Regions from separate parts of the Streptomyces sp. MAI_2237 genome, predicted to be linked through region 2. Evidence: riboswitches for the same ligand, from Rfam matches in the RefSeq annotation. Region 2 holds a riboswitch; each other region holds the start of a gene.

Region 1 (9,468 bases), on a different contig from region 2:
GCGCGGGCGGTTCGGCTCGAAGGGGCTGTCGCTGGCCGTCGCGCTGACCGGCATCCTCGCGACGATGCCGTACATCGCGCTCCAACTGGTCGGCATCCAGGCGGTGCTGGACGTGATGGGCGTCGGCGGCGGCGAGAACACCAACTGGTTCGTCAAGGACCTGCCGCTGCTGATCGCCTTCGGCGTGCTGGCCGCGTACACCTACTCGTCCGGTCTGCGGGCCCCCGCGCTGATCGCGTTCGTGAAAGACACGCTGATCTACATCGTCATCGCGGTGGCGATCATCTACATCCCGATCAAGCTGGGCGGCTTCGACGACATCTTCGCCAAGGCCGGCCAGGCGTTCAGCCAGACCAACCCGGTGACGGGCAAGCCGCGCGGCGCGCTGGCCCCGGCGGAGGCGACCCAGTGGACGTACGCCACCCTGGCGCTGGGCTCCGCGCTCGCCCTGTTCATGTATCCCCACTCGATCACCGCCACGCTCTCCTCCAAGAACCGTGACGTCATCCGCCGCAACACCACGATCCTGCCGCTGTACTCGCTGATGCTGGGTCTGCTGGCGCTGCTCGGCTTCATGGCCATCGCGGCCGGAGTCAAGGTCACCAACGGCCAGTTGGCGATCCCGCAGCTGTTCGAGGACATGTTCCCGAGCTGGTTCGCGGGCGTGGCCTTCGCGGCGATCGGCATCGGCGCGCTCGTCCCGGCGGCCATCATGTCCATCGCGGCCGCGAACCTGTTCACCCGCAACATCTACAAGGACTTCATCAAGCCGGACGCGACGCCGGCGCAGGAGACCAAGGTCTCCAAGCTGGTGTCCCTGCTGGTGAAGGTCGGCGCGCTCGTCTTCGTGCTGACCATGGACAAGACGGTCGCCATCAACTTCCAGCTGCTGGGCGGCATCTGGATCCTGCAGACCTTCCCGTCCCTGGTCGGCGGCCTGTTCACGCGCTGGTTCCACCGCTGGGCGCTGCTCGCCGGCTGGGCGGTCGGCATGGTCTACGGCACCCTCGCCGCCTACGGCGTCGCCTCGCCGACCAACCCTTCGCAGAAGCACTTCGGCGGCTCCAACGCGGAGATCCCGGGCATCGGCGAGATGGGCTACATCGGTCTGACGGCGTTCGTGCTCAACGTGGTCGTGACGGTGGTCCTGACCTTCGCCCTGAAGGCGCTGAAGGCGCCGGACGGCGTCGACGAGACCAGGCCGGAGGACTACACGGCGGACGCGGGCGACGCGGGCGTCCAGGTGGAGCTGCCGCCGGCCACGGCGGGAACCTCGCACTAGGCACCACCGGTTGCCGCGAGTTCGGCGGGCCGTCGGAGGAATCCGGCGGCCCGTCGTCGTATTCGTCCGGCAGACTCGGCCCCATGGACATCGTGGTCAGGCCGGTGGAACCCGGCGAGTTCGGTGCCCTCGGCGAGATCACCGCCGGGGGCCTACGTCCAGGACGGCCTGCTGGCCTTCGGGGAGAGCGACTGGTACCTGGAGGAGCTGCGCGACGTCGCCAAGCGCGCGGCGGCCGCCGAGGTCCTGGTGGCCGTCCGCGACGGCCACCTCCTCGGCGGCGTCACCTTCGTCCCCGCAGGCGGCCCGATGGCCGACCTCGCCCGCCCCGGGGAGGCCGAGATCCGCATGCTGGCCGTGGCCGGCGCGGCCCGCGGCCAGGGCGTCGGCGAGGCCCTCGTGCGGGCCTGCGTCGACCGCGCGAGGGCCGCGCAGTGCACCGGCGTGGTCCTGTGCACCCAGCCCACGATGCGTGCCGCGCACCGCATCTACGAACGCCTCGGCTTCGTCCGCGCGCCCGGCCGCGACTGGCGTCCGATCCCCGGTGACGCGTTCACGCTCCTCGCCTACGAGTTGGCGCTCTGACACGCTCCGAAGTCGCCACGACACAACATATGGGGGCGGTGTTCCCGCCCGGCACAAGATGTATGCTCATGCTCGCTGTCGCCGCAGGGGAATCCGGTGCGAATCCGGAACTGTCCCGCAACGGTGTACTCATGCGCGTTCGTCCGCGTATGGGCGTCAGTCCGAGGACCTGCCGACAGTGCGCCCTGGCCGCCGTGGCCCGGGTGCCATGACGTCCGGGCCTCGTGGAATGGGCCGGTGGACGCGACGCCGCGTGCGCTCGTGAGCTGCCCCCTGCCCGCAAGGCCCCGTGCCGAGCGAGGGAGAGCCCCACGTGACCATCGCGCCAGCCGATCCGGCTTCAGCGGCGACGGAGACCGACGGTCCCGGAACCGCACTGCTGCGGACCCTGACCGAGCTCACCGCCGACCTTCCCGACGCCGACCCCGGCCGGGTCGCCGCCGCGGCGCTGCGCGGCCGGTCGGCGCACGCCGACGAGGCGGAGCTGCGCGAGCTGGCCACCGAGGCGGCGGCGGGCCTGATCTCCGAGGACCCCGACTACAGCAGGCTGGCCGCCCGGCTGCTGACCGTCTCCATCGCCGCCGAGGCCGCCTCGCAGGGCGTCACGTCGTTCACCGGGTCCGTCGCGGTAGGGCACCGCGAGGGCCTCATCGCCGACCGCACCGCCGAGTTCGTACGCGTCCACGGCGACCGCCTAGACGCGCTCATCGACCGCCGGGCGGACGACCGGTTCGGCTACTTCGGCCTGCGCACCCTGCACAGCCGCTACCTGCTGCGGCACCCGATCACCCGCAAGGTGGTCGAGACGCCCCAGCACTTCATGCTGCGGGTGGCCGCCGGGCTCGCCGAGGACGACAGCGTCCGCGCCCTGGACGAAGTCGCCGCCCTCTACGGCCTGATGAGCCGCCTGGACTACCTGCCCTCCTCCCCCACCCTGTTCAACTCCGGCACCCGCCACCCGCAGATGTCGTCCTGCTACCTCCTCGACTCCCCCGAGGACGAGCTGGACTCCATCTACGAGCGCTACCTCCAGGTCGCCCGCCTCTCCAAGCACGCCGGGGGCATCGGCATCGCCTACTCCCGCATCCGCGGCCGGGGTTCGCTGATCCGCGGCACCAACGGCCACTCCAACGGCATCGTCCCGTTCCTGAAGACCCTCGACGCCTCGGTCGCCGCCGTGAACCAGGGCGGCCGGCGCAAGGGCGCGGCCGCGGTCTACCTGGAGACCTGGCACTCCGACATCGAGGAGTTCCTGGAGCTGCGCGACAACACCGGCGAGGACGCCCGCCGTACGCACAACCTGAACCTCGCGCACTGGGTCCCGGACGAGTTCATGCGCCGGGTCGACGCCGACGAGCGGTGGTCGCTGTTCTCCCCGGCGGACGTGCCGGAGCTGGTGGACCTGTGGGGCGAGGAGTTCGACGCCGCCTACCGCAAGGCGGAGGCCGCGGGCCTCGCGAGGAAGACGCTCCCCGCCCGGGACCTGTACGGCCGCATGATGCGCACCCTCGCGCAGACCGGCAACGGCTGGATGACCTTCAAGGACGCGGCCAACCGCACCGCCAACCAGACCGCCGAACCGGGCCACGTCGTGCACTCCTCCAACCTCTGCACGGAGATCCTGGAGGTCACCGACGACGGGGAGACGGCGGTGTGCAACCTGGGTTCGGTGAACCTCGGGGCGTTCGTCCGCGACGGCGACATGGACTGGGAGCGGCTGGACGAGACGGTCCGCACGGCCGTCACCTTCCTGGACCGCGTGGTCGACATCAACTTCTACCCGACCGAGCAGGCGGGCCGTTCCAACGCCCGCTGGCGCCCGGTGGGCCTGGGCGCGATGGGTCTGCAGGACGTCTTCTTCAAGCTGCGCCTGCCCTTCGACTCGCCCGAGGCCAGGCGGCTGTCGACGCAGATCGCCGAGCGGATCATGCTCGCCGCGTACGAGGCGTCCGCCGACCTCGCCGAGCGGAGCGGACCGCTGCCTGCCTGGGAGAAGACCCGTACGGCTCGCGGTGTCCTGCACCCCGACCACTACGACGTGGAACCGGCCTGGCCCGAACGCTGGGCCGCCCTGCGCGAGCGCGTCGCGGCCGTCGGGCTGCGCAACGCCCTGCTCCTCGCGATCGCCCCGACCGCCACCATCGCCTCGATCGCCGGCGTCTACGAGTGCATCGAGCCACAGGTGTCGAACCTGTTCAAGCGCGAGACGCTGTCCGGCGAGTTCCTCCAGGTCAACTCGTACCTGGTGCGGGAGCTGAAGGAGCTGGGCGTCTGGGACGCCCGGACCCGCGAGGCGCTGCGCGAGGCCAGCGGCTCGGTGCAGGACTTCGCCTGGATCCCGCAGGAGGTCAGGGCGCTGTACCGCACCGCCTGGGAGATCCCGCAGCGCGGCCTGATCGACATGGCCGCGGCGCGCACCCCGTACCTGGACCAGTCGCAGTCCCTGAACCTCTTCCTGGAGACGCCGACCATCGGGAAGCTCTCCTCGATGTACGTCTACGCCTGGAAGAAGGGCCTGAAGACGACGTACTACCTGCGCTCGCGCCCGGCGACGAGGATCGCCCGCGCCGCGCAGGCCGCCGTCCCCGTCCAGCAGGCCGCCGACCCCGAAGCGGTCGCCTGCTCCCTGGAAAACCCCGAGTCCTGCGAGGCCTGCCAGTAATTCCCGCCCGCCACCCGACCACCACCCCTGGAGGACGGCGCTCCGCGCCGACAGCGATGACTGACCAGAACCTTCTCGACCCCGGCTTCGAGCTCACTCTGCGCCCCATGCGCTACCCCGACTTCTACGAGCGCTACCGGGACGCCATCAAGAACACCTGGACCGTGGAGGAGGTCGATCTCCACTCGGACGTCGCCGACCTCGCGAAGCTGACGCCCGCCGAGCAGCACCTGATCGGGCGCCTGGTCGCGTTCTTCGCGACGGGCGACTCGATCGTGGCGAACAACCTGGTGCTGACGCTGTACAAGCACATCAACTCCCCCGAGGCGCGCCTGTATCTGTCGCGCCAGCTGTTCGAGGAGGCCGTGCACGTCCAGTTCTACCTGACCCTGCTGGACACCTACCTGCCCGATCCGGACGACCGCGCGGCGGCCTTCGCGGCGGTGGAGAACATCCCCTCGATCCGCGAGAAGGCGGAGTTCTGCTTCCGGTGGATGGACTCGGTGGAGAAGCTGGACCGCCTGGAGTCCCGGGCCGACCGCCGCCGCTTCCTGCTCAACCTGATCTGCTTCGCGGCCTGCATCGAGGGCCTGTTCTTCTACGGCGCCTTCGCCTACGTCTACTGGTTCCGCAGCCGGGGCCTGCTGCACGGCCTGGCCACCGGCACCAACTGGGTGTTCCGCGACGAGACGATGCACATGTCCTTCGCCTTCGACGTGGTCGACACCGTCCGCAAGGAGGAGCCGGACCTCTTCGACGACGCACTCCGGCAGCAGGTCACCGACATGCTGCACGAGGCCGTGGAGGCGGAGCTGCAGTTCGCCCGCGACCTGTGCGGCGACGGACTGCCCGGCATGAACACCGAGTCCATGCGCCAGTACCTGGAGTGCGTCGCCGACCAGCGCCTGGTCCGCCTCGGCTTCGCCCCCGTGTACGGCTCGGAGAACCCCTTCTCCTTCATGGAACTCCAGGGCGTGCAGGAGCTGACCAACTTCTTCGAGCGGCGGCCGTCGGCCTACCAGGTGGCGGTCGAGGGCACGGTCGATCTCGACGAGGACTTCTGACGCGGCACGTGTGATAAGCCTGCGGGGTGATCGGCCGTCTTCCGCTCGATGAGCAACTCGACGCCCTGCGGGCGGTGTTGTCCCGCAACAGCGTGCTGACCCAGGTGCTGGAGCGGGGCGCGACGATGGGGCTGCCCGGCTGGTACCTCACCGCCGGGCGCCTCTTCCAGACCGTCTGGAACGTCGTCACCGGCCGCCCGCCCACCGAGGGCATCAAGGACTACGACGTCTTCTACTTCGACGCCGGCGACCTGTCCTGGGAGGCCGAGGACGCGGTGATCGGGGCCGGCCGGGAGGTCTTCGCCGGTCTCCCGGCCGAGGTGGAGATCCGCAACGAGGCGCGGGTGCACCTGTGGTACGAGCAGAAGTTCGGGGTGCCGTGTCCGCCGTACGCGTCCAGTGAGGCGGCGATCGACGGCTTCGCCGCGACCACCTGCTGTCTGGGCGTGCGACTGGAGGCCGGCGGGCGCTGGCGGGTGTACGCGCCGCACGGGCTGTCGGACGTGTTCGGCCTCGTCCTGCGCCCCAACCCGGTGCTCGCCCCGCGCTCGGTCTACGAGGCCAAGGCCGCACGGTGGCGGGAGCAGTGGCCGGAACTGACCGTCCTGGAATGGCCCTGACGGTCACCGCCGGTTCGACCACCCCGGCGACGTACTCGAACCTGAACGCCGCCTCCGGATACGCGCAGAAGTCCTTCAACCTGAGCTCGTACGCGGGCTCGACCGTCACCCTGAAGTTCAGCGGTGTCGAGGACTCCTCGCTGCAGACCAGCTTCGTCGTCGACGACAACGTGGTCACCACGAGCTGAGCACCGCCTGACCCCGAAGCCCCGGCCGCCGCCTTCGCGGCCGGGGCTTCGGCCTGCCGGGGAGTGGATCCGAACATGTGGGTGACACGTCAAAAGGGAGAGGAGGCCCCCATGCGTCGATCGATCCCCCACACGGCCCTTGCCGTCACCGCGCTCGCCCTCGCCCTCGCCGGCTGCGGCGGACAGACAGACAGCGGCAAGGGCGGCGACAGCGGCACCGTCTCGTCCTCCCCCACACCCGCTCCGACCACCACACCCACACCTTCGGCGAGTACCACCGGCTGCGCGCCCGCCGCCACGCTGGACGTCCACGACAGCGGCCGTACGGTCTGCCTGTCGGTGGGCGACACGATCCGGATCAGCCTGGACGGGACCGCCAAGCGGCCCTGGAAGCCGGTCACCGCCGACGGCTCCGGGCTGCAGGCCGTCAACAGCGGCTTCGTGCTGCAGCCCGGCGACGCCAGCGCCGCGTTCAAGGCCATGTCCGACGGCAGGACCCGGCTGCGGTCCACGCGGCCGCTGTGCGCCACGCAGACCGGCCGGGTCTCGTGCCTGGGGATTCAGGAGTGGTGGGTCACCGTGGTGGTGAAGTAGCGCGGGCGCGCCTCGCGCGGCCCCGGTCCGGCGCCCGCCTCCCGGCGCGCGCGGTCGGCCTCGCGGATCTGCCGGTCGGCACGACGGTCGCGCGCGATGCCGAGCACGGACGGCAGGACCAGGAGAACGAGGATTGCGAGAACGGTCAGCATGCCGATCAGTCCTTCGATGTGTGCCGTATCCATGGACACCACTGTCGCGCCGTTGACTCCTTACCAACAGTGGCAGGACTGCCGTAAGCCCTCGAAAAACTGCCAAGGACGCGGCACACTGGACGCATGCTGCAGAACGTCGCCGCCGTCGTGCTGGACGGTGTGAACCCCTTCGAACTGGCCGTCGTCTGCGAGGTCTTCGGCACCGACCGCAGCGACGACGGACTGCCCGTGTACGACTTCGCGGTCGCCTCGGCCGAGGGACCGGTCCTCGGCACGCGCTCCGGCTTCTCCCTGCACGTCGAGCACGGGCTGGAGCGGCTGGAGGAGGCGGACCTGATCGCCGTGCCGGCCGGGGCGCGCTTCGAGACGCGCGCGTTCCCGCCTGAGCTGCTCGACGCGCTGCGCCGGGGCGTGGACCGCGGCGCCCGGGTGCTCAGCGTCTGTTCCGGTGTCTTCGTGCTGGCCGCGGCCGGGCTGCTGGACGACCGGCGCTGCGCCGTGCACTGGCACCACGCGGACGAGCTGGCGCGAGCCTACCCGCGGCTGACGGTGGAGCCGGACGTCCTCTACGTCGACGAGGACCCGGTGATCACCTCGGCCGGGACGGCCGCCGGCATCGACGCCTGTCTGCATCTGGTGCGCAAGGAGCAGGGGCCGGAGGTCGCCAACAAGATCGCCCGGCGGATGGTCGTGCCGCCGCACCGCGACGGCGGGCAGGCGCAGTACATCGAGCGCCCGCTGCCGAAGAAGGCGTGCGACACCGTCGGCGAGGTCCTGGCGTGGATGGAGCGGCACCTCGACGAAGAGGTCACCGTCGAGCAGCTCGCCGAGCGCGCCCACATGTCGCCGCGCACCTTCGCCCGCCGCTTCCAGCAGGAGACGGGCACGACCCCGTACCGCTGGATCCTGCGCCAGCGCGTGCTGCTGGCGCAGCGGCTGCTGGAAGCGACGGACGAGACGGTGGACGCGATCGCCGGACGGACGGGCTTCGGCAACGCGGCCGCGCTGCGCCACCAGTTCGTCCAGGCGATCGGGACCACCCCCCAGGCCTACCGGCGCACTTTCAGGGGCCCTGAGGCGGCCGCCTGACCCCGCTCAGCGCGCCACAGGCCGCAGCCTCAGCCCGCGTGGACGCAGCGTGATGCCGATGCGGGTGCGGGCGTCGGAGTCCGGCGTCTGCTCCAGCCGGAAGGCGCGCGCCACCTCCGCGGTGACGAGCGTCAGCTCGGCCATCGAGAAGTGGTCGGCCGGGCACTTGCGGTTGCCGACGCTGAACGGGCTCATCGCGTGCTTCGGCACCTCGGCGGACCGCCCGGGCAGCCAGCGGTCGGGGTCGAACTCCGCGTGCCGCTCGAACGACCGCGCGTCGCGCTGGATCGCGTACGGGCTGTACACGATGTCGGCACCGGCCGGAATTCGGTAACCGCCCAGCGCTGTGTCCCTCACCGCGCGCCTGGTCAATATCCATACCGACGGATGCAGCCGCATTGTCTCGACCACCACATTCGCGGTGTACGTCAGCTTCCGTACGTCCTCGAATGCGAGCGGCCCCTCGCCGGCGACGCTATTCGCCTCGTTCCGGATCTTGTCGGCCAGATCCGGGTGCTCGGTGAGCACCAGGAGCAGTGACATGACCATCGAGCCGATGGATTCGTCGCCGGCGGTCAGCATGGCGACGACCTGGTCGTGGATCTCCTGCTCCCCGATGGGATCGCCATTCCCGTCCCGCGCCTCCAGCAAAGCCGTGAGCAAATCGTTCGGCTTTTGACCGGTTGCCCGGCGCTCGGCGACGATCTCGTCCACCAGGAGGTGCAGATCGGCCAGTGCCCGATTGAATTCGCGGTTGGCCGGAAGCGGCACCCGATAAAGCGGTCCGAGAGGAACGACCATGCGCTGGTACATACCTCGGAACAGGGTGGCGAGCGCACCGGAGATGCGTTCGGCGCGGGCCTCGTTGCAGGTGTCGTGCATCAGACAGCGCACCGAGATCCGCACGGCCAGCCGGAACGCCTCGGTGGTGGCGTCGACGCTCTCGCGGGAGCGCCAGCGGGCCACCAGCGCGCGGACCTCCTCCTCCATGACGGGGCCGTAGCGGGGGATGGCGTCGAGCCGGAAGGCGGGCTGGATCGTGCGCCGCTGGCGCCGGTGCTGCGGCCCGTTGGCGGTGGCCACGCCCTCCTTGCCGAGCAGGCTCTCCAGGGACTCCCACAGCGGTCCGGCGATGATGTAGTCGGGGCTGAGGGCGATGGCTCCGGTCAGTTCGGGGACGGTGACGGCGTACACCGTCTTGGGGCCGAGGCGCAGGCGTACGACGTCTC
Region 2 (9,468 bases):
AGCCGGTGGATCAACTCGTCGCCGCCGGCGGGGTATTCGGTGAGCGAGTACCCGGCCTCCCGCAGCGCGTCCAGCACCCGCACCGCCGAGGCGGGCGTGTCCAGCCCCACCGCGTTGCCGACCCGTGAGTGCTTCGTCGGGTACGCCGTGAAGACCAGCGCCAGCTTCTTGTCGGCGTTCGGCTTGTGCTGCAGCGCCGCGTGCCGTAGGGCGATCCCAGCGACCCGCGCGGCCCGCTCGGGGTCGGCGACGTACACGGGTACGTCGTCCGGTCCCTGCTCCTTGAAGGAGAACGGCACGGTGATCAGCCGTCCGTCGAACTCCGGGATCGCGACCTGCATCGCCGCGTCCATGGGGGAGAGGGCCGCGTCGGACTCCTCCCAGGCGGCCCTGGACGACGTGAGGCACAGCCCCTGCAGCACGGGTACGTCGAGGTCGGCGAGCGCGCCGATGTCCCAGGCCTCCTCGTCGCCGCCCGCCGAGGCCTGCGAGGCGTGCGTGCCGCCGGCGGCCAGGACGGTGGCCACGAGCGCGTCGGCCCCGCCGAGGATCTCGTACAGCCCCGGGTCCGCGTCGCGCAGCGAACCGCAGTACACGGGAAGGGCGTTGGCGCCGCGCGCCTCGATCGCCTGGCACAGGGTGTCCACGAAGGCGGTGTTGCCGCTGAGTTCGTGGGCCCGGTAGAACAGCACGCCCACCGTCGGGCGGCCGTCGACGCGCTCGTACGAGCCGTGGACGCCGTACTCCGGCATCTTCTGCGGCTCGACGAAGCCCTCGCCGGTCAGCAGCACGGTGTCGGACAGGAACCGCGCCAGCTCGGTCAGGTTGTCCGGCCCGCCCTCGACGAGGTACTTCAGCGCCTCGGCGACCACACCCGCCGGCACGGACGACTCGGCCATCAGCTCCGCGTCCGGCACGGCCTCGCCGCCGAGCAGCACGGTCGGAACGCCGGACGCCTTCAGCGCGGCGAGCCCGTCCTGCCACGCCCGCTTGCCGCCGAGCAGCCGTACGACGGCGATGCCGGCGCCGTCGAGGAGCGCGGGCAGTTCCTCCGCCACGTCCACCCGCATCGGGTTGCCGATCCGGTAGTCGGCGCCGGTCGCGGCCCGCGCCGCCAACAGGTCCGTGTCGGCGGTGGACAACAACAACACAGTGCTCATGCGGGCGCTCCCGGTGGAATGAAAGGCAGTCCTTGCGGCGCGCCGGACTCGATGAGCCGCCACAGCGCGTCCGTGTCCGCGTGCTGTTCGATCAGGTCGCCGAGCCGGTCGAGCTGCTCCTCGCGCAGCGCGGCGAACGAGGTGTCGCCGGCCGGCACGAAACGGCGGCCCGCGGCGGCCGCCACCTCGCGCAGGAAGGCGCGCCGGAAGCCGTCCGACTCCAGTGAACCGTGCCAGTGGGTGCCCCAGGTCTGGCCGACCCGGCAGCCGTCGAGGCTGTGTCCTTCGTCATCGGAGATGAACGCCTCCCCTCCGCTCAGGGAGGCGACCCCGTGATGGATCTCGTACCCCTCGACCCGCTCGCCGAGGGCTTCGCCCACCGGCCGGGTGAGGGTCTTCTCACGGGCGAACCGCACCCGCACGGGCAGGATTCCGAGGCCCGTCACCTGCCCGCGCCGGCTCTCCACCTCGTCCTCGATGTGCTCGCCGAGGACCTGGAAGCCGCCGCAGACACCGAGGATCGGGCGCTGTTCGGCGGCCCGTCGGCGCAGCGCGTCGGCGAGTCCCCGCTCGTGCAGCCACTCCAGGGCCCGGACGGTCCCGCGGGTCCCCGGGATGACGACCAGGTCCGCGTCGGCCAGTTCCTCGGGCCGGTCCACGAACCGCACGACGACGCCCGGTTCGGCGGCCAGTGCGTCGACGTCCGTGAAGTTGGACATCAGCGGGATCGCGCAGACCGCGACCCGCAGCACGTCCTCGCCCACCGGCGGGGCGGTGTTCGACTCCCGCACGGTCCCGCGCAGGGACACGCGCAGTCCGTCCTCCTCGTCGATGCCGAGCCCGTGCCGGAAGGGCAGGACGCCGTACGTCCGCCGCCCGGTGAGCCCGTGCAGCATGTCGAGGCCGGGCTCCAGGAGGCCGACGTCGCCGCGGAACTTGTTGACGAGGAACCCGGCGACGAGCGCCTGGTCCTCGGGGGACAGGAGCGCGACCGTCCCGAAGAAGGAGGCGAAGACACCCCCGCGGTCGATGTCCCCGACCACCAGCACGGGCAGCCCGGCATTGCGGGCGATGCCCATGTTCACGATGTCCGTGCGCCTGAGGTTGATCTCGGCAGGACTGCCCGCCCCCTCGCAGATCACCGCGTCATACGTGCCCCGCAGTTCGGCGAGACAGTCCAGCACGGTCCCCAGCAGCTTCTGCTGCCTGCCGCCGTGGTACCCCCGCGCGCTCAACTCGCCCACGGGCCGGCCCATCAGCACGACCTGGCTGCTCTGCTCGCCGCCCGGCTTCAGCAGCACGGGGTTCATCAGCGCGGTCGGCTCGATCCGGCAGGCCTGGGCCTGCATGGCCTGCGCCCGCCCGATCTCGGCGCCCTCGCGCGTCACGAACGAGTTCAGCGACATGTTCTGCGCCTTGAACGGCGCGACCTTGACGCCCTGTCGCACCAGCCAGCGGCAGATCCCCGCGGTGACGACGCTCTTGCCCGCGTCGGAGGTGGTCCCGGCGACCAGCAGCCCGCCGCCGCTCATGACGCACGCCCCTTCAGCAGGGCGCGCGCCGCAACGCTCACGCCGAGCGCGAGCAGTCCCACGCGCCGCGACAGCCGCACGGCCCGCTCGATGTCCCCGACCTCCACCGGCCGCCCCTCCCTGTTCAGCACGGGCCGGTGCTCGACCCGCCCTCCGTACGACAAGGTCCCGCCCAGGCGCACCCCGAGCGCTCCCGCGAACGAGGCCTCCACGGGCCCGGCGTTGGGGCTCGGGTGCCGTCCGGCGTCGGCGCGCCAGGCCCGCACCGCGCCCGCCGGATCGCCCCCGGCGACCGTCGCGAGCCCGGCCGTCAACCGGGCACCCGGCCATCCGGCCACGTCGTCCAGGCGCGCCGAGGCCCAGCCGTAGCGCCGGTAACGGGCCGACCTGTGCCCGACCATGGCGTCCAGCGTGTTGACGGCCCGGAAGCCCAGCAGCCCCGGCACCCCGCCGACGGCTCCCCACACCAGCGCCCCCACCACCGCGTCGGAGGTGTTCTCGGCGACCGACTCCACCACGGCCCGCGCGATCCCGGCGGCGTCCAGCGCCTGCGGGTCCCGCCCGCACAGATGCGGCAGCCGCGCCCGGGCCGCCTCGACGTCCCCCGCCTCCAGGGCCCGCCCGACGGTCCGTGCCTCGCGCGCGAGCGAAGTACCGCCGACCACGGCCCAGGTGGCGGCGGCGGTCAGCGCGACGGAGGCGGCACGGGAGGGACGTACGAGCGACTGCGCCGCGGCACCGAGGGCCACGGCGCCGCCCACGCACACGGCGGTGTGCAGCGCGCCCCACCCGCGGTGGTCGCGCCACAGCACTCTCTCGACGGCGCCGGCGGCACGTCCGAACACGGCGACCGGATGCCCGCGGCGGGGATCGCCGAGGAGCTGGTCACCGAGGAGTCCGGCGGCGGCGCCGTACGCGAAGACGCGATCGGCCCGCACCGGGTCAGCCCGCCGAAGGGTCGGGCGGGACGGGGGTGGTGAACCTCAACAGGCAGCCGCGCATGGCGATATGTCCTCACTCAGGGTGTCCGCGCCCTGGTTCGACGAGACCGGCGGTGGGAGTTCCTGGCTCCCGGGGCTACCTACCCCGGTGACAGTGGCGGGACCGCGCCGGAATCGCACCGGCTTCCTCCCTTGCCGCCGTACATGGCTCCGGCAGTCCACCATGCGCCCGAACGGCAGTCAACTTGCCGTTGACCTGCGGCGCGGGAGTGTGCTGAGGCCCACACGCAGGGGGTCGCCGGGGTCACCGGAACGCGTGATGCCGGGACGGATCACCGTCCCGGCATCACAGGTGCGTTCGAGGCTCTCAGGCCTTGTTCATGATGAGCGAGATTCCGTACGCGACGGCCGCCGCGCATCCCGCGAAGGCCACGTAGGCCCCGGTCGCCGCGAGGGTCGCGGAGTTGCCCTCGGCCACGGCCCGCTCCTTGCGGGACAGGCCCATCACGCCGAGGGTGAACAGGGCGACGAGACCTACGGTGACCGCGAGGCTGACGCCGAAGACGGAGCCCAGAGCTGCCCAGTCGATCTTCATGCTGCTGATTCCTTCGTTACCTGATGCTCGGGACTCAGACGGCGGCCGGCGGGGCCGCCGGCTCCGTGGTCGGGGTCGTGGCCGGCGCCGAGATGGTGGCCGTCAGCTCCTCGGTGACCGGGCTCGCGGGCGGCGGGGTCACGGCGGCGATGGCGGTGGTCACCACGCCGGGCGGTTCCTCGGTCTCGTTGACGTTGGACGCGTCGACGACCTCGCGGCGCGAGAGCTTCCAGATCGCGGCACTCGCGGCGACCAGGAAGACGGCGACGACGGCGGTGCCCCAGTCACCGAGGTCCGTGACGGACTCGGCGCCCGCGCCGACGAGCGCGGCGGCCGGGAGGGTGAGGACCCAGGCGACCAGCATGCGGGTCGCGGTCGACCAGCGCACCACACCGCCCTTGCGGCCCAGACCCGCGCCCATCACCGAGCCGGAGACGACGTGCGTGGTGGACAGGGAGAAGCCGAGGTGCGAGGAGGCCAGGATCGCCGTGGCGGCGCTGGTCTGGGCGGCGAAGCCCTGCTGCGGCCGCAGCTCGGTCAGGCCCTTGCCCATGGTGCGGATGATGCGCCAGCCGCCGATGTAGGTGCCGAGCGCGATGGCCAGACCGGCGGAGAGGATGACCCAGGTGGGCGGGTCGGCGTCGGGGGCGACGACACCGCCGGCGACCAGGGCGAGGGTGATGATGCCCATCGTCTTCTGCGCGTCGTTCGTGCCGTGCGCCAGGGAGACCAGGCCGGCCGAGGCGACCTGCCCGGCGCGGTAGCCCTTGGCCGCCGCCTTGCCGTCGGCCTTCTTGTCCAGGGTGTAGGAGAAGCGCGTCGCGAGGAACGCGGCCAGACCGGCCACGATCGGGGCGGCGAGCGCCGGGAGGAGAACCTTGGTCGCGAGCACGTCGCCGTGGACCGCGCCGAAGCCGGCCGAGGCGACGGTGGCGCCGATCAGACCGCCCATGAGGGCGTGCGAGGAGCTGGAGGGCAGGCCCACCAGCCAGGTCAGCAGGTTCCAGAGGATCGCGCCGACCAGGGCGGCGAAGATGACCTCGGGACGGATGCCGGTCTCGTCGACGAGACCCTTGGAGATCGTGTTGGCGACCTCCACCGAGAGGAAAGCGCCCACAAGGTTCAGCACGGCGGACATGGCCACCGCGACCTTGGGCTTGAGTGCACCGGTCGAGATGGTGGTGGCCATCGCGTTGGCGGTGTCGTGAAAACCGTTCGTGAAATCGAACGCGAGTGCGGTTACCACCACAATCGCGAGGATCAGCGAGAAGTTTTCCATTTACCCAGGCAATCGTTCGAAGTCATCGGACGGTTGACCGTAAATAACCTGGGTGAACGGAAGATGAACTGAGGTGGGCATCAGAGTGTCGGAAACGGGGCCTCACGGGTCGTGCGGTCACGCTCGGCCTGGCACCGGTGCCGGAGCGGTAGGGGTTGTATGCGACCGCACGTTTCGGACGAGCGGTTTCCGCCCTGAAGCGCACGCGCCCGGAGACGTCCGGCACCCTCTTTGGCAGGATCGCCGTATGGCTGAGCAGCGGCGGGACCAGGGCGACGGGCGGGATCTCCGGGAGGACGCGCGGGACGTGCCGCGGAGACAGGGGAGGGCCGCCCTCCCCGAGGAGGCGCGTGCCTGGGAGGCGCTCGTCGCCACGGCCCGCCGTACCGTCGCCGACGGCCTGGTCGTCGGCACCTCCGGCAACGTCTCGGTGCGGGTCGGCGACACCGTCCTGGTCACCCCGTCCGGAGTGCCGTACGACCGCCTCACCCCGGACGACATCACGGGGGTCGCCCTCGACGGCCGTCAAGTCCTCGGCTCGCTGGTCCCGACCAGCGAGCTGCCCATGCACCTCGCGATCCACCGCTCCACCGACGCCCGCGCCGTCGTGCACACCCACGCCGTGCACGCGACGGCAGTCTCGACCCTCGTCCCCGAGCTCCCGACGATCCATTACATGTCCGCCGCCCTCGGCGGACCCGTCCGGGTCGCCCCTTATGCGACGTACGGCAGCGACGAGTTGGCCCAGAACATGCTCGACGCCCTCGCCGGCCGCACCGCGTGCCTGCTGCAGAACCACGGCACGATGGCCCACGGCGCCACCCTCGACCAGGCCTACGACCGCACGGCCCAACTGGAGTGGATGTGCCGTCTGTGGCTCACCGCGTCCTCGGTGCCGGGCCTGTCGCCGCACCTCCTGACCCGCGAACAGCTGGACGAGGTGGGGGAGAAGCTGAAGGGGTACGGGCAGCGCTGACGCGGGCGTCACGGGGTAACCGGGATGGCGTGAGCACACCACATCGCCGCCGTACGACGTCACCCCGCCCCCGCCTTCCGCTGGCCGGTCACCCCCACCGCCAGGACACTGGACAGGTGCGTACTGCCAAAGCGACGGCCGCCGCCGTCACCGTAGCCCTCGCCGCCGGCGCGGCCTCCGTGGCCGCCGGCCGCTTCGCCAGCGGCGCCGCGCTCAAGACGGCACCCGGCAGGCCCCTGCCCACCGAGCCCCGCCTCACCGTGCATGCCACCGCGGCCGGCCGCATCACCCTCACCCGCCACCTGGCGGCGCTGCGCCCCGGCACCTACGGTCTCGCGGGCGACTCCAGCCACGCGGTCGTCGGCCCCGTCCTCGACTCCGCCGAACACTCCGCCGACACCGTCGTGCGCCGGCTGGAGCGCGTCACGCACGGCACCCTCGAACGCCGCGACAAGGTCTGGTTCACCCCCAGCCTCCACGTCGGCAACCCCCGCGACGCCCTCGGCCTGGACCACACCGACGTCGACATCCCCGGCGAACTCGGCTCCCTGCCCGCCTGGTTCGTCCCCGGCGTGCGCGACACCTGGATCATCGCGGTGCACGGCCTCGGCACCACCCGCGAACTCCCCATGAACGTCATGGAGTTCCTGCACCGCCAGCGCTTTCCGGTGCTCGCCCCCGCCTACCGCGGCGACCTCGGCGCCCCCCGCTCCCCGGACGGCCTGAACCACCTCGGCGAGACCGAGTGGCGCGACCTGGACGCGGCCATCCGCTACGCCCTGAGCCACGGCGCCGGACGCGTCGTCCTGCACGGCTGGTCCACCGGCGCCGCCATGGCCCTGCGCGCCGCCGCGGACTCCGGTCTGCGCGGGCGGATCTCCGGGCTGATCCTGGACTCCCCGGTGCTCGACTGGCCGACGACCCTGCGCGCCCTCGCCGCGGCCCACCGCACCCCCGGCGCCCTGCTGCCGCTCGCCGTGCGCGCCGCCCAGGGCCGCACCGGACTCGACCGCGACCGCACCGCCGAGACCGTCCGGCTCACCGTCCCGACCCTGCTCTTCCACGGCCCCGACGACACCCTGGCCCCCTGGGAGCACTCCCGCCGCCTCGCCGACGCCCACCCGAACCTGGTCGCCCTGCACACCGTCCGGGACGCCCCGCACTCGGCCATGTGGAACGCCGACCCGAAGGCCTACGAGGAGGCGCTGCGCCGCTTCCTGACCCCGCTGATGTGACCTCCCCGACCCCTCGGCCCGAACCGTTGGCCCCGGTTCCGTTTAACGTCGAACCGCTGGCCTGAACTCGGTCCCGGGCCGTCCTCGGAGGCCCGCCCTTGGCCAGTCCCGTCGCCGCCCGTGACCTTCCGTTTGGGTTTTCGGACCGTCAACCGGAAGACTGCACCCGTGACGTCCCGTATCCCGCGCGACTCCAGGCTTCGACTCGTCCGCCCGCGACCCCTGGCCGCCGCCCCCACAGCTGTGAACCAGCGGCGCCCGCGCCGCCCCGCGCCCCGCCCCCCGGAGGGCACACCGGCCCCCGCGGAGCTGGCCAGAATGGCGCGCTTCCAACTGGCCGCCGCCGCCCGCGTCGCCCGCTGGGCCGACGTCGCGCTCGGCCCGGGCAGCGACGGCGCGGGAGACGGCAAGGCCACCCTCGCCGACGCGACCGCCGAACGCGCCGCCGGGGACCTCGGCCTGACCGCCGCTCAGGTCCGCGCCGACTGGGACATCGCCCGCCTCGCCGGCCTCGTCGAGGTACACGGCGACAGCGCCCGCCCCGGCTGGCGGCTGCGCGCGTGGGACCGCGACGACAGCGCCGTGCTGCGCGGCTGGGTCGCCCTCTTCGACGCCTGGTCGCTCGCCTACCCGGAGCCCGCGGACCACGAGCCCGCCGCCGTCGCCGAGGTCGTCTCGGCCATGCCCCAGGTGCTCTCCTTCCTCCAGCTCTCCGCCGGGCCCGTCCCCGTCGAGCAGCTCCTGGACCTGCTGGAGCAGCGCGTCACCGAACTGCGCACCGAACGCTGCGAGATCCCCTACGGGCCGCAGCCCGAGCCCGTCGAGCCCCCGCGGTCCGAGGACACGCCGCTCGCCCCCCTCCTGGACTGGGCCCTGCACGCCCTCGCCTCCGTCGGCGCCCTCACCTACGGCGAGGGGCACGCCACGCTCACCCCGCTCGGCAGCTGGGCGGTGTGGGTCAAGCTGGAGCAGATCTGTGTGGCCGCGCAGAGCCCCGCCGGGAACATCGAGGCCGTCGCCGAGGAGATGCTGCGCGGCTGCGCCCAGCTCCGCCCGAACGCGGCCCGCGCCGAGTACCGCGCCTGGCTCGCCGCCCGCCCGGTCGGCAGCGCCGTCACCGAGCTGATCGCCGCCGCCCGCGGCGACGACGCCCTGCTGCGCGGCCTGGCCTTCGAGGCACTGCGCGTGGTCGGCGCCCCCGCCGAGCCCGACGTCCGCGCCGTCGCCGAGGAGCCCACCCTGCGGCCGTACGCCCTGCTGTGGCTGGCCGAGCACGACGGCGCCGACGCCGAGGACGCCCACGAGGTGCTCACCCGGCAGGAGGCCACCTGGCTGTGGGTGGACACCGCGGCCGCCGTCGCCGACCACGGCGAGGCCCCGATGCTCGTGCGGCACCTGGAGTCCGCCGTGCAGCCCACCGTGCCGATGCTCCTCGACGAGGTCCGCGCCGTCGGCCACCCCCGCACCGTCCAGGTCCTGGTCGCCCTCGCCGCCGCGCATCCCGACCCGGCCCTCGCCAAGGCCGTGCGCCGGGCCGCCTTCCAGGTGCACACCGGAGGGAACTGACAGGTGCCCACCGGAGGGAACCGACAGGTGGGCACCTGGGGGGACCGAGGAGTGCCGTAACGAACACCTGGACGCCGGAAAAGTCCTTGCACGGCCCCGTTAGACTTCTCCCATGGCCATTCTCCTCGCGCATTAGACGGCGGGAACGTCCTCAGCCGCCCACCCGTCGAAACCCATATCCGCC
Region 3 (9,468 bases), on a different contig from region 2:
GGGGAGGTGGGGGGTGGTGTCGCTATGTGGTCGTTCACCAGGGCATTCTCCCGGACCCCGGCTCACGACCACCAGGGGGACACTCCGCGTGACTAGTTGGAGAAGTAGAGGTACTTCCACCCCGTGTACGTCGAGCTGTTGACGGTGTCGCCCGACGAGCCGTTGATGTACGCCGCCCGCACACGGGCCTTGATACCGGACTGGCCCGCGGCGCCCAGGCTCACGGCCGACTTGCCGTTCGAGCCGAGCGCGAAGTACTGGGGGCTGCCGTCGACCGGGTACCACTGGCCGGCGTAGTAGACCTCCAGCTCCAGGCGCTGCTGCCGGCCCGGGTAGTAGGTCATGCTCGTGGTGACGACCGGCGACGTGTTCTTGTGGAACCAGTAGTACGTGCGCGAACCGATCCTGGCCTTCTTGTAGTGCTTGGTGACCGCCGTGGAGACGTTCACCTTCGCGTAGGCCGTGACCTTGACGGTCCTGGGCTTGTAGCGGGCGTCGCCCTTGAAGACGGCCGTGACGTCGGTGTCCCGGGTCATGTCGACCGTGCCGGAGAAGTTGCCGTGCGAGTCGACCCGGCCGGACCTGACGAGCTTGTTGGGCTTGTCGCCACCGAAAGGGTTGGCCCAGATCTCGACCGTGCGGTTCTTGTACGTCGTGCCGAGGTGCGCGGTGAACTTCACGTCCTTGCCGTACGCGTACAGCTTGCCGTTGTTGTTCAGCGTCAGCGCGGGCGTGGCGCGCGAGACCTCGACCGCGTCGGAGCCGGAGGCGGCCGTGTGGGTCGCGTCGCCCGCGAAGGACACCTTGTAGGTGACCTTGCCGCCGGCCGGCGGGGTGTCGGTGAAGGAGAAGCTGCCGTCGGCCTTCGTCGCGACGGCGGCCAGCGCCTTGCCGCTCGGCGAGTCCAGGTCGGTGCGGGTGACCTTCAGGCTCGTGCCCGCCGGGAGGGCCGTCATCGACGTCAGCCTGCCGGTGACGGTGAGCTTCTTGGCCCGGTCCGCCTTGGCGGGGGCCGACACCTTCAGGGTGGGCAGCTCCTTGGTGGGGTCGGTCAGCGCCCGCAGGGTGAACACCCCGCCGTCGTTCTCGGAGACGGCGAAGAGCCTGCTGCTGTCCGGCGCCCAGGCCAGGGCCGCGTCCACCAGGGTGTCGGAGCCGCTGCTGTTGCCGGTGTTGGGGAAGTCGTACTCGCGCACCGGCTTGGTGCCACCGGGGCGGAAGACGTGCACGTCGGGGTCGTACCAGGAGAAGGAGCCGCCGGCGACCGAGCCGTCGGGGGCGACGCTCACCGCGTTCGGGTAGGCGTTGCCCGGGTAGTCCGTCACCTTGCTCAGATCGGTGGTCGAGTACGCCGGGAAGCCGTAGCCGCTGCCCCACGAGGTCAGGACCTGCTTGCCGTCGGGCGTGATGTCGACCTGCTTGCCGCCGGAGTCGAGGCCGCCCTTGACCCGCAGCTTGGCGCCGTCCGCCGAGACGTCGTACACGGCCAGCGTGCTGCCGTCGCCGGCCGCCAGGACGCCCGGTGCCGACGGGTCGGCGCCCAGGTGCACCTGGCCCGACAGATCGCCCGGCGCCTGGTCGAGGTGGACCGCCGACTCGCCGCCGGCGGGGTCGACGAAGCCGAGGTCGGAGTCGTAGGAGAACCAGATCCGGCCGTCCACGACCTCCAGGTCGCGCGGCGCGGCCGTGCCCAGCGGGAAGCTCAGGGCCGGGGTCACCGTCTGCGTGTCCACGGTGACGATCCGGTTCTCGCCCTTGACCGCCGCGTACAGCGTGCCGGAGTCGGCCGACAGCGCGAGGCCGGTCACCCCGGGCTCGCTGCCCAGGGTCGCCCGGACCGTGCCGGAGTAGTCGGCGACCAGGATCTTCCCGCCGACCGGGTCGGAGATGTACACCACCTTGTGGACGCCGTCGACGACCATGTCGCCGACCGACTTCACCGGAAGGATCTTTGCGGAGTCGGCCGCGGCCGGTCCCGCCGCTCCGACGGCGAGCGCCGCCGAGCCGAAGAGGACCGCGAGCGCCGTCGCGGTCGAGATGCTGCGCCTGCGCACAGTACTGATACCCCCACGAGAGAACCCGGTGTGGCACCGGGTGGTCGAAAGCGCCGCGCGGCGCCCGGGCACGACCGCTCGACGGCGGTGGCGCACGGGGCGCGGCTGCTGTCAGCAGCGTATGTCATGCCTGTGACAGTCGTGGAGGGAGTTTCGGGTAATGGGGAGATTGCGTGCGGGTGGCGCTCAGCCCTCGCCGCCTTCGTCGCGCTGCAGGACCGTCACCCGGCGGAAGTTGCACACCGCCCCCGGCAGGGGGTCCGTGCCCGGCGCCCCGCCCTGCCGGTCGTGCGCCTTGAGGGCGACGCTGACGAGGCCGAGCAGCAGGTCCACGTCGGCGTCGCAGTCGAGGTGCACGGTGACCCAGCGCGACCCCGGCACCAGCCGGATCGCGGACGACTCCGCGAAGTCGTGGTGCAGCCGCTGGATCGCCTGGGCCGTCAGGTGCAGGTCCACGTCCCGCCCGGAGTGGAAGTGCACGATCTCGTCCCGCGCCGAACGCAACGCCCGGCCCGTTCCGCAGCCGGCCTCGCACGGGGTGAGGTCGGGCCATGCCGCGAGCCGGTCCATGGCCTTCTGAGCCCGTGTCATGTGCCCATGGTGCGGTGCTCACCGCGGCGACACCAGGGATTGCGGCAACCGTAACCCTCAAGAGACGTCGCCCGGTTCGCCCTCCGGCGCCGCGGACCGCCTCCGTCTCGCCAAACAGGCTGTTTGGGTGATAATCGGTACATGAGTACCGCGACGTTCGAAATGGCGGCCTCGTCGGGTGACGTACTCAACGTGATCGCCGCCTTCGTCGGTGGCCTGGTCATCGCCGGTGCCCTGATCTGGGCCTTCTGGTTCGGCATGCGGGTGCGCGACCGCGAGCTCCCGCGGCCCCTGCCGGGCGAGCAGCCGCACCTTCCCGACGGCGGAGCCGTCCACGAGATGAGCGAGGTACGCGAACCGGACGAGGTCCCGCACGCGGAGGACGGCGAGCGCCTGATGCCGTACGAGCTCCATCACGCGGGGACGCGGACCGGCAAGGATCAGCACCGCCGGCGCTGGATGCCCGGCTCCAGCGGTTCCTTCGGCAGCGGCGGCCCTGGGGCAGAGGTAGCGCCGGCCGCTCAGGCCATCCAGAAGAAGACCGCCGTCATCCGCTTCTCCTCCAGCGTCCTGCCGGTGTAACCGGTCGCGCTGTGCACGAGGTTGGCGCTGTAGAGGAGCAGCCGGTTGTAGCGGTGCGGGACGCGTACGTCCTCCTCGAAGTGGTCGGCGGGCACGTACCGGGTGCCGAGGGCCTCGACGAGGTTGTTGTGCGGCGCCTGCACGATGTTGCCGCCGAGCCGGCCGCCGGGCAGGGACTGCCGGTAGAAGGCGGTGCCGCAGTCCTTGCCGACGCCCGGGTTGAGGTAGAGCACCGCCGCGTACCGGCACAGCGCCCGCGAGTCGGTGTGCGGACGCGGCTCGCTCTCGCCCTCGCCGACGACCTGGACGCAATTGTGGTTGAGGGTCCCGCCGCCCGGCGCCTGCTGCACCCACAGCTCCTTCGCCCCGGTCGCCTGCCGCACCAGGCGCTCGACCCGGGCGAGCTCCGCGGGTTCGAGCCCCGGCATCGTCCGCAGCCCGGGCCAGGTCTCCGTGGTGTAGGGATAGCCCCGGACCCAGTCGTCCTTCGCCAGACAGCGCGCGCGTACGGCGTCCACGTCGGGCAGCACGTCGTCGATGACCCAGTAGTCGCGGCCCTTGGTGGGCTTGCGGTACGGCAGGACGGGAAGGGCCGCGGGGACCCGGGGCGCGGGCTGTGGGGGCATGGGCCGAATCTAGGTCGGGGGCGCGTCTCGACTCTCCCGTGAAGTGGTCAACGTTCCGTCAACGCATGTCATGAACACCACCGCATGACCCGCCTCACACCCGTGGGATTTTACCAAATCAAAAGGTTCCGATGCCCTGCGCCGTCCGTACTCCCCTGCGTCCGACCCCGCTGCACGACGGCGGGAAAACCGATGAGGCAGGAGGCACGGTGCGCTTTTCGCGGAACGCGATGGGGACTCTCTTCGTGGGCGGTGCCCTCAGTCTGACCCTTGTCGCACTGGCCTATCCCTCGATGCTCGGGGTGAACACCGTGTCCAGTTCGGGCACGAACGTCATCGCGCAGACCCAGTGGGGGCCGCTGACCGAGGCGGACCGGGACTTCGTGGTCAAGGTGCGCGCGGCGGGCCTGTGGGAGTACCCCGTCGGGCAGCTGGGCCTGCAGAAGGGGCAGAGCGCGGCGGTCAAGACCGCCAGCAAGCACCTCATCGACGGTCACGCGGCGCTGGACGCCAGCTGCCGCAAGATCAGCAGGATGCTCAACATCACCATCCCCAACGTGGCCAGCCCGCAGCAGGTGGGGTTCGTCAACACGCTCAAGGCCGACAGCGGCAAGCAGTTCGACACGGACTTCGCCAACATCCTGCGCGTGACGCACGGTTCGATCTTCAACACCATCGCGAAGATCCGCTCCACCACCACGAACTCGGTGGTGCGGACCCTGGCCGACCAGGCCAACGCGACGGTGCTGGACCACATCACGGTCATGGAGAACACCGGTCTGGTCAACTTCGACCAGGTGCTCTTCCAGCAGACCACCCCGCCGAAGCTGCCCGCCAAGGACCTGACCCCGCCGCCCCCGGCCGCCGGCCAGCCCGAGATCGTGCTCACCCCGCCGGTGGACAGCACCACCCAACCCCCGGTCCTGCCGGGCGAGTCCAGCCCGAACGCCAGCCCCACCCCGACCGTGGGCTGAGCAGCGGACACCGGAAGGGCCGCCTTCCGCTTGTGTCGGAATTGTGATGCAAGATTGAACTACCGCTGCGTCACCGCAGGTTGACAGCGTTCGATCACGGCATCCACGATGTGAGCGCACCGAGGCTCATGTGACCAGTGAGCCAGTTGTTACTCCGACCACCACCCGGCAGGGCCGGCCGCCGCATGCCCTCACGCTGCCCGCGGCCCCCGCCGGGTACTGCACATGCCGAAGTGGGGATCATCCGCCATGTCCATAGCGAGACGTGTCACCGCGCGCCGACTGCTCGGAACGGGCGCCGCGTCGCTCGCCCTGTGCGCCGCCACCGTCGCCGCCGCCTCCGGTGCCTGGGCGCACGGCGGCGCCCCCGGCGGGGACGGCTGGAAGTCCGGCGGCTCCTACAAGCCCGGGACCGGCGCCGGCACCAAGACGGAGACCGACCGCTGCCAGTTCTCCCTCGACGGCACCGGCTTCTACGACTCCGTCAAGGTCGACGACCACACCCTCAGGCCCACCGACGACGGCAAGGTCCACATCAAGGTCCGTACCGCCGGCGACGCCTCCACCTGCACCGCATCGCTCGCCTCCTACCTCGCCCACGGTGCCACCTTCGCCACCTCGGGCGAGCAGGTCTTCGTCGACTTCGACACCGTGACGGTCAAGCCGGGCCAGACCGACTCCCTCGACATCTCGGTGCCGGACGCGGGCTGCTTCGCCCAGATCGACCTCTACCGCGGTGCCACCAAGTTCGACGGCAAGCAGGGCGCGAACGACGGCTTCGAGCACGGCGACCTGCCGGCCGGCCCGGACCACGCGGTCATCAAGGACAAGCTGATCGCGTCCTGGAACGGCGGCACGAAGGACTGCACGACCACCGAGTCGCAGCCCCCCGCCACGCCCTCCACGACCCCCTCGACCCCGGCCGAGGAGAGCCCCACCCCGCCGCCGAGCGCCTCGATGCCGGCGTCGGACACCCCGGTGGCGTCCGCGTCCACCAGCGTGCCGGCGGCCACGCCGAACGGCGGCGGAGGCGACCTCGCCGAGACCGGCGGCGGCAGCGGCTCCGGCCTGATCGCCGGCGGCGCGGCGGTCCTCCTGGCCGGCGGCGCGGCGATCGTCGTCGCGAGCCGACGCCGGCGCGGCGCCCGCTCCTGAACCACTCCCGAACGACGGACGCCCCGGGGATCCCCCGCTCCGGGGCGTCCGTCATGTCCGCACGCCGTCAGGTGACGTCGGCGGCACAGTGCTTGAGCAGCAGCCGTACGTCCTCGTCGACGATCCGGTAGCGCACGACCCGCCCCTCCTTCTCCCCGGCGACCACACCGGCGGCGCGCAGCAGCCGCAGCGCCTGGGAGACGGCCGGGTCGTTCATGCCCGTCGCGATCGCCAGATCGGACACGGCCAGCGGCCCGGTGCGGTGCAACGCGATCAGCAGGGCCAGCCGCTTGGCGTCGGCGAGCAGGGAGAAGCGGTCGGCCCAGGCACGGACATGGGCCTCGTCACCGATGGCGGCGATGGCGTCGCACACCCGGTGGCCGTCGATGGTGCGGCGGTCTGCGCGATCGGCCGGGACGAGATGCATGAGGCCATTTTCGCAGCCCCTGTGTGATCTTGCATACCTGCCCAGCTGTGCAGCTATGCAGGAGTGCGGGTGGCCCCCTACGGTGGGCGGGCCGTGGTGCTCGGGAAGTCGGTGCGATGCCGACGCGGCCCTCGCCACTGTGAATCGGGGAGTTGCCGGTCCACGTCCCGCTGGGGACAGCCACTGGCCGTCGTACGACGGCCGGGAAGGCGGATCCGGGAACGCACGACCCGTAAGCCAGGAGACCGGCCACGGCAGCTCACGAAAGATCCACGAGGTGCTGGAGCTGATCGCATGACCCTGCCCGAGAGCAAGGACGTCTCCTTCCGCTGGCGGCGCGAGGACACCGTCAAGACCGCAGGACTGGTGGCGGTGATCGCCGCCCTTCACATCGTCGCCTTCGGAATCCTCTTCCTCCTGGTGGTTCCCGGCCACTACGAGGTCGGTTCCAAGGCCTTCGGCATCGGCCTGGGCATCACCGCCTACACCCTGGGCGTGCGGCACGCCTTCGACGCCGACCACATCGCCGCGATCGACAACACCACCCGCAAGCTGATGGCCGACGGCAAGCGGCCCGTGTCCGTCGGGTTCTGGTTCGCGCTGGGGCACTCCAGCGTGGTGATCGTGCTGGCCGTGATGATCGCGGCGGGCACGCAGCTCGCTGACAAGGTGACCAACCAGAACTCCGGCACCCATCAGGTCCTCGGCTTCCTCGGGACGACCGTCGCGGGCGCCTTCCTCTACCTCATCGCGGCGCTCAACCTGGTGGCCCTGGTCGGCATCGTGCGCGTCTTCCGGGCGATGCGGGCGGGCACGTACGACGAGAACGAGCTCCAACGCCACCTGGACTCGCGCGGTTTCATGAACCGCTTCCTCGGCCGTCTCACCCGGTCCATCAGCCGCCCCGGCCAGATGTACCCGGTCGGCTTCCTCTTCGGACTCGGCTTCGAGACGGCCACCGAGGTCACCCTCATGGTCATGGCCGGCTCCGGAGCGGCGGCGGGCCTGCCCTGGTACGCGATCCTCTGCCTGCCCCTGCTCTTCACCGCGGGCATGTGCCTGTTCGACACCCTCGACGGCACGTTCATGAACTTCGCCTACCAGTGGGCGTTCTCCCACCCGGTCCGCAAGGTCTTCTACAACCTGACCATCACCGGCCTGTCCATCGTGGTCGCCTTCTTCATCGGCACGATGGAACTCGTGGGCCTCGACGTCGGCAACATCGGCTACGTCATCGTGGGCCTGTTCGTCGTCGTCTGGGCGGCCGCACTGGCGTACTGGCGCCTGGCGAAGGTGGAACAGCGCTGGACGGCCCGCACGGCCGAAGCGGACTAGCCCCGCTCGACAGCGTCCAGATAAAGCTTCACGAACCGCTCCGCGTCCACGTCCAACGCCACATCGACCAGGGCCTGTTCACGGGCGCCCTCATGGTGCTCGGCCTCGCCGGGCCGAGGGCGCCGGTCCACCACGGTCTGCCCTCGCGTCGGCCCCGGCGCGAGGGAGACCTCGACCGGCAGCAGTTGCGTGCCGATCCCCGCGGGGTCGACGACGGCGCACACGGCACCGGCGTCCCCGAGCCCACCGGCCTCCTCGGCCTCGGGCGCCTCACCGGGATGGGCGGGCCGATGGGCGAGCAACTCACCGGCGAGCCGGGTCCCGGGCTCCTCACTCGCCCGCAGCCGATGCACATCGGCACTGGGCACGACGACCTGGGTGAAGACGTCCAGCCCGTACATGGTGATCGGCACCCCGGCGGTCAGCAGCACGGCGGCCGCCTCGGGATCGTGCCAGACGTTGAACTCGGCGACGGGCGTGGCGTTGCCGGTCGCCACCGCGCCGCCCATGAACACGATCCGCTCGATGTTGCGGGTGACCTCGGGATGGGTCCGCAGCAGCAGCGCGATGTTGGTCAGGGGCGCGGTGGGAATCAGCGTCACCGGACGCGGCGAAGCAAGGATCTCCCTGTGCAGCAGCGTCACGGCATCGACGTCGACCGGCCGCCGCCCGGGCGCGGGCAACCCGAGATCGCCCATCCCGTCGGCCCCGTGCACCGGAGCGGACCGCGCGGGCTCGATCAACGGCCGCTCAGCACCCCGGGCGACCGGAATATCGGGCGCCCCGGCCTGCTCCAGCACAATCAACGTATTACGGACCACACCGTCCACGTCCGTGTTCCCGGCGACACAGGTCACCGCCCGCAGATCGAGCCCGGGATGCCGCACGGCGAACAGCAGCGCCAGGGCGTCGTCGACACCGGTGTCACAGTCGATGATCACCGGAATGCCCACCACGACGACTCCTCTCGTCACCTACCAGCGACTCTACGACGCCCGCCCCGAGAAGGCAGCAGCCGCGGACGGCGAGAAGGGGCCGCGGCGGGGGGTGCCCGCCCGCAGTGTCGGGCGTCAGGACACAGCACGGATCAACCCACAGCACCGCCCGAACGAGGGCGGACACCCCCCGCCGCGGCCCCGCCCCACCCACCGACGCTAAGCGCCGCCCTCCCACAACAAGCCACCCCGCGCCACAACCCGCTCCCCGATCCGCAGCAGCAGCTCCTCGCCGGGCATCACACCCACCCGCCGCCCGTCCCGCAGCCGCACCCCCACCTGCCCGCCGCCGGCCTCGCGGGCACCGATCACGGCCTGGTACGGCACCAACCGAGCGCCCCGGATCCGGGCCCCCAGACTCCCCACCTCCGGCCCCACCGACTCCACCCGCACCCCCAGCGCCAGCGCCCGCCGCACCAGCGCCTCCGCCTGCTCCCGCTGCTCCTCCGCGACCGGCAGCACCACGAGCTGCACGGGCGCCAGCCACACCGGGAACGCGCCGCCGTGTTCCTCGACGAGCTGCGCGACCGCCCGCTCCACACTGCCGATGACGCTGCGGTGCACCATCACGGGCCGGTGCTTGGCCCCGTCGGCGCCGACGTACTGCAGGCCGAATCGTTCGGGCTGGTGAAAGTCGATCTGCACGGTGGACAGAGTGGCCTCACGCCCCGCGGAGTCGACGACCTGCACGTCGATCTTGGGCCCGTAGAAGGCGGCTTCGCCCGCGAC

Evidence for each region. Region 2 has a riboswitch for cobalamin ahead of LN251_RS03225 (cobalamin biosynthesis protein). Riboswitches for the same ligand answer to the same signal wherever they lie in the genome.
Region 1: another riboswitch for cobalamin. It lies ahead of LN251_RS20015 (ribonucleoside-diphosphate reductase subunit alpha); the one in region 2 lies ahead of LN251_RS03225 (cobalamin biosynthesis protein).
Region 3: another riboswitch for cobalamin. It lies ahead of nicT (Nickel transporter NicT); the one in region 2 lies ahead of LN251_RS03225 (cobalamin biosynthesis protein).

The regions. Positions count from the first base shown of each region.
Region 1 is NZ_JAJPGQ010000003.1:2,054,324-2,063,791, reverse strand. Features, by position in the region: gene mctP (monocarboxylate uptake permease MctP) at 1-1,282, shown strand, start outside; partial or broken gene LN251_RS20020 (GNAT family N-acetyltransferase) at 1,366-1,867, shown strand; cobalamin riboswitch at 1,930-2,058, shown strand; gene LN251_RS20015 (ribonucleoside-diphosphate reductase subunit alpha) at 2,181-4,529, shown strand; gene LN251_RS20010 (ribonucleotide-diphosphate reductase subunit beta) at 4,586-5,593, shown strand; gene LN251_RS20005 (nucleotidyltransferase family protein) at 5,620-6,213, shown strand; partial or broken gene LN251_RS20000 (hypothetical protein) at 6,210-6,401, shown strand; gene LN251_RS19995 (hypothetical protein) at 6,513-6,995, shown strand; gene LN251_RS19990 (hypothetical protein) at 6,962-7,180, opposite strand; gene LN251_RS19985 (GlxA family transcriptional regulator) at 7,274-8,239, shown strand; gene LN251_RS19980 (bifunctional albaflavenone monooxygenase/terpene synthase) at 8,246-9,468, opposite strand, start outside.
Region 2 is NZ_JAJPGQ010000001.1:681,967-691,434, reverse strand. Features, by position in the region: gene cobN (cobaltochelatase subunit CobN) at 1-1,160, opposite strand, end outside; gene LN251_RS03230 (cobyric acid synthase) at 1,157-2,692, opposite strand; gene LN251_RS03225 (cobalamin biosynthesis protein) at 2,689-3,630, opposite strand; cobalamin riboswitch at 3,732-3,871, opposite strand; gene LN251_RS03220 (hypothetical protein) at 4,001-4,228, opposite strand; gene LN251_RS03215 (anion permease) at 4,263-5,507, opposite strand; gene LN251_RS03210 (class II aldolase/adducin family protein) at 5,755-6,483, shown strand; gene LN251_RS03205 (alpha/beta hydrolase) at 6,600-7,718, shown strand; gene LN251_RS03200 (hypothetical protein) at 7,887-9,284, shown strand.
Region 3 is NZ_JAJPGQ010000003.1:973,056-982,523, reverse strand. Features, by position in the region: gene LN251_RS14795 (DUF4328 domain-containing protein) at 1-38, opposite strand, end outside; gene LN251_RS14790 (YncE family protein) at 93-2,054, opposite strand; gene LN251_RS14785 (luciferase domain-containing protein) at 2,241-2,645, opposite strand; partial or broken gene LN251_RS14780 (DUF6479 family protein) at 2,787-3,146, shown strand; gene LN251_RS14775 (DUF6445 family protein) at 3,167-3,853, opposite strand; gene LN251_RS14770 (DUF4142 domain-containing protein) at 4,084-4,827, shown strand; gene LN251_RS14765 (LAETG motif-containing sortase-dependent surface protein) at 5,077-5,982, shown strand; gene LN251_RS14760 (ArsR/SmtB family transcription factor) at 6,050-6,409, opposite strand; cobalamin riboswitch at 6,487-6,677, shown strand; gene nicT (Nickel transporter NicT) at 6,704-7,744, shown strand; gene LN251_RS14750 (nucleoside hydrolase) at 7,741-8,700, opposite strand; gene thrS (threonine--tRNA ligase) at 8,899-9,468, opposite strand, start outside.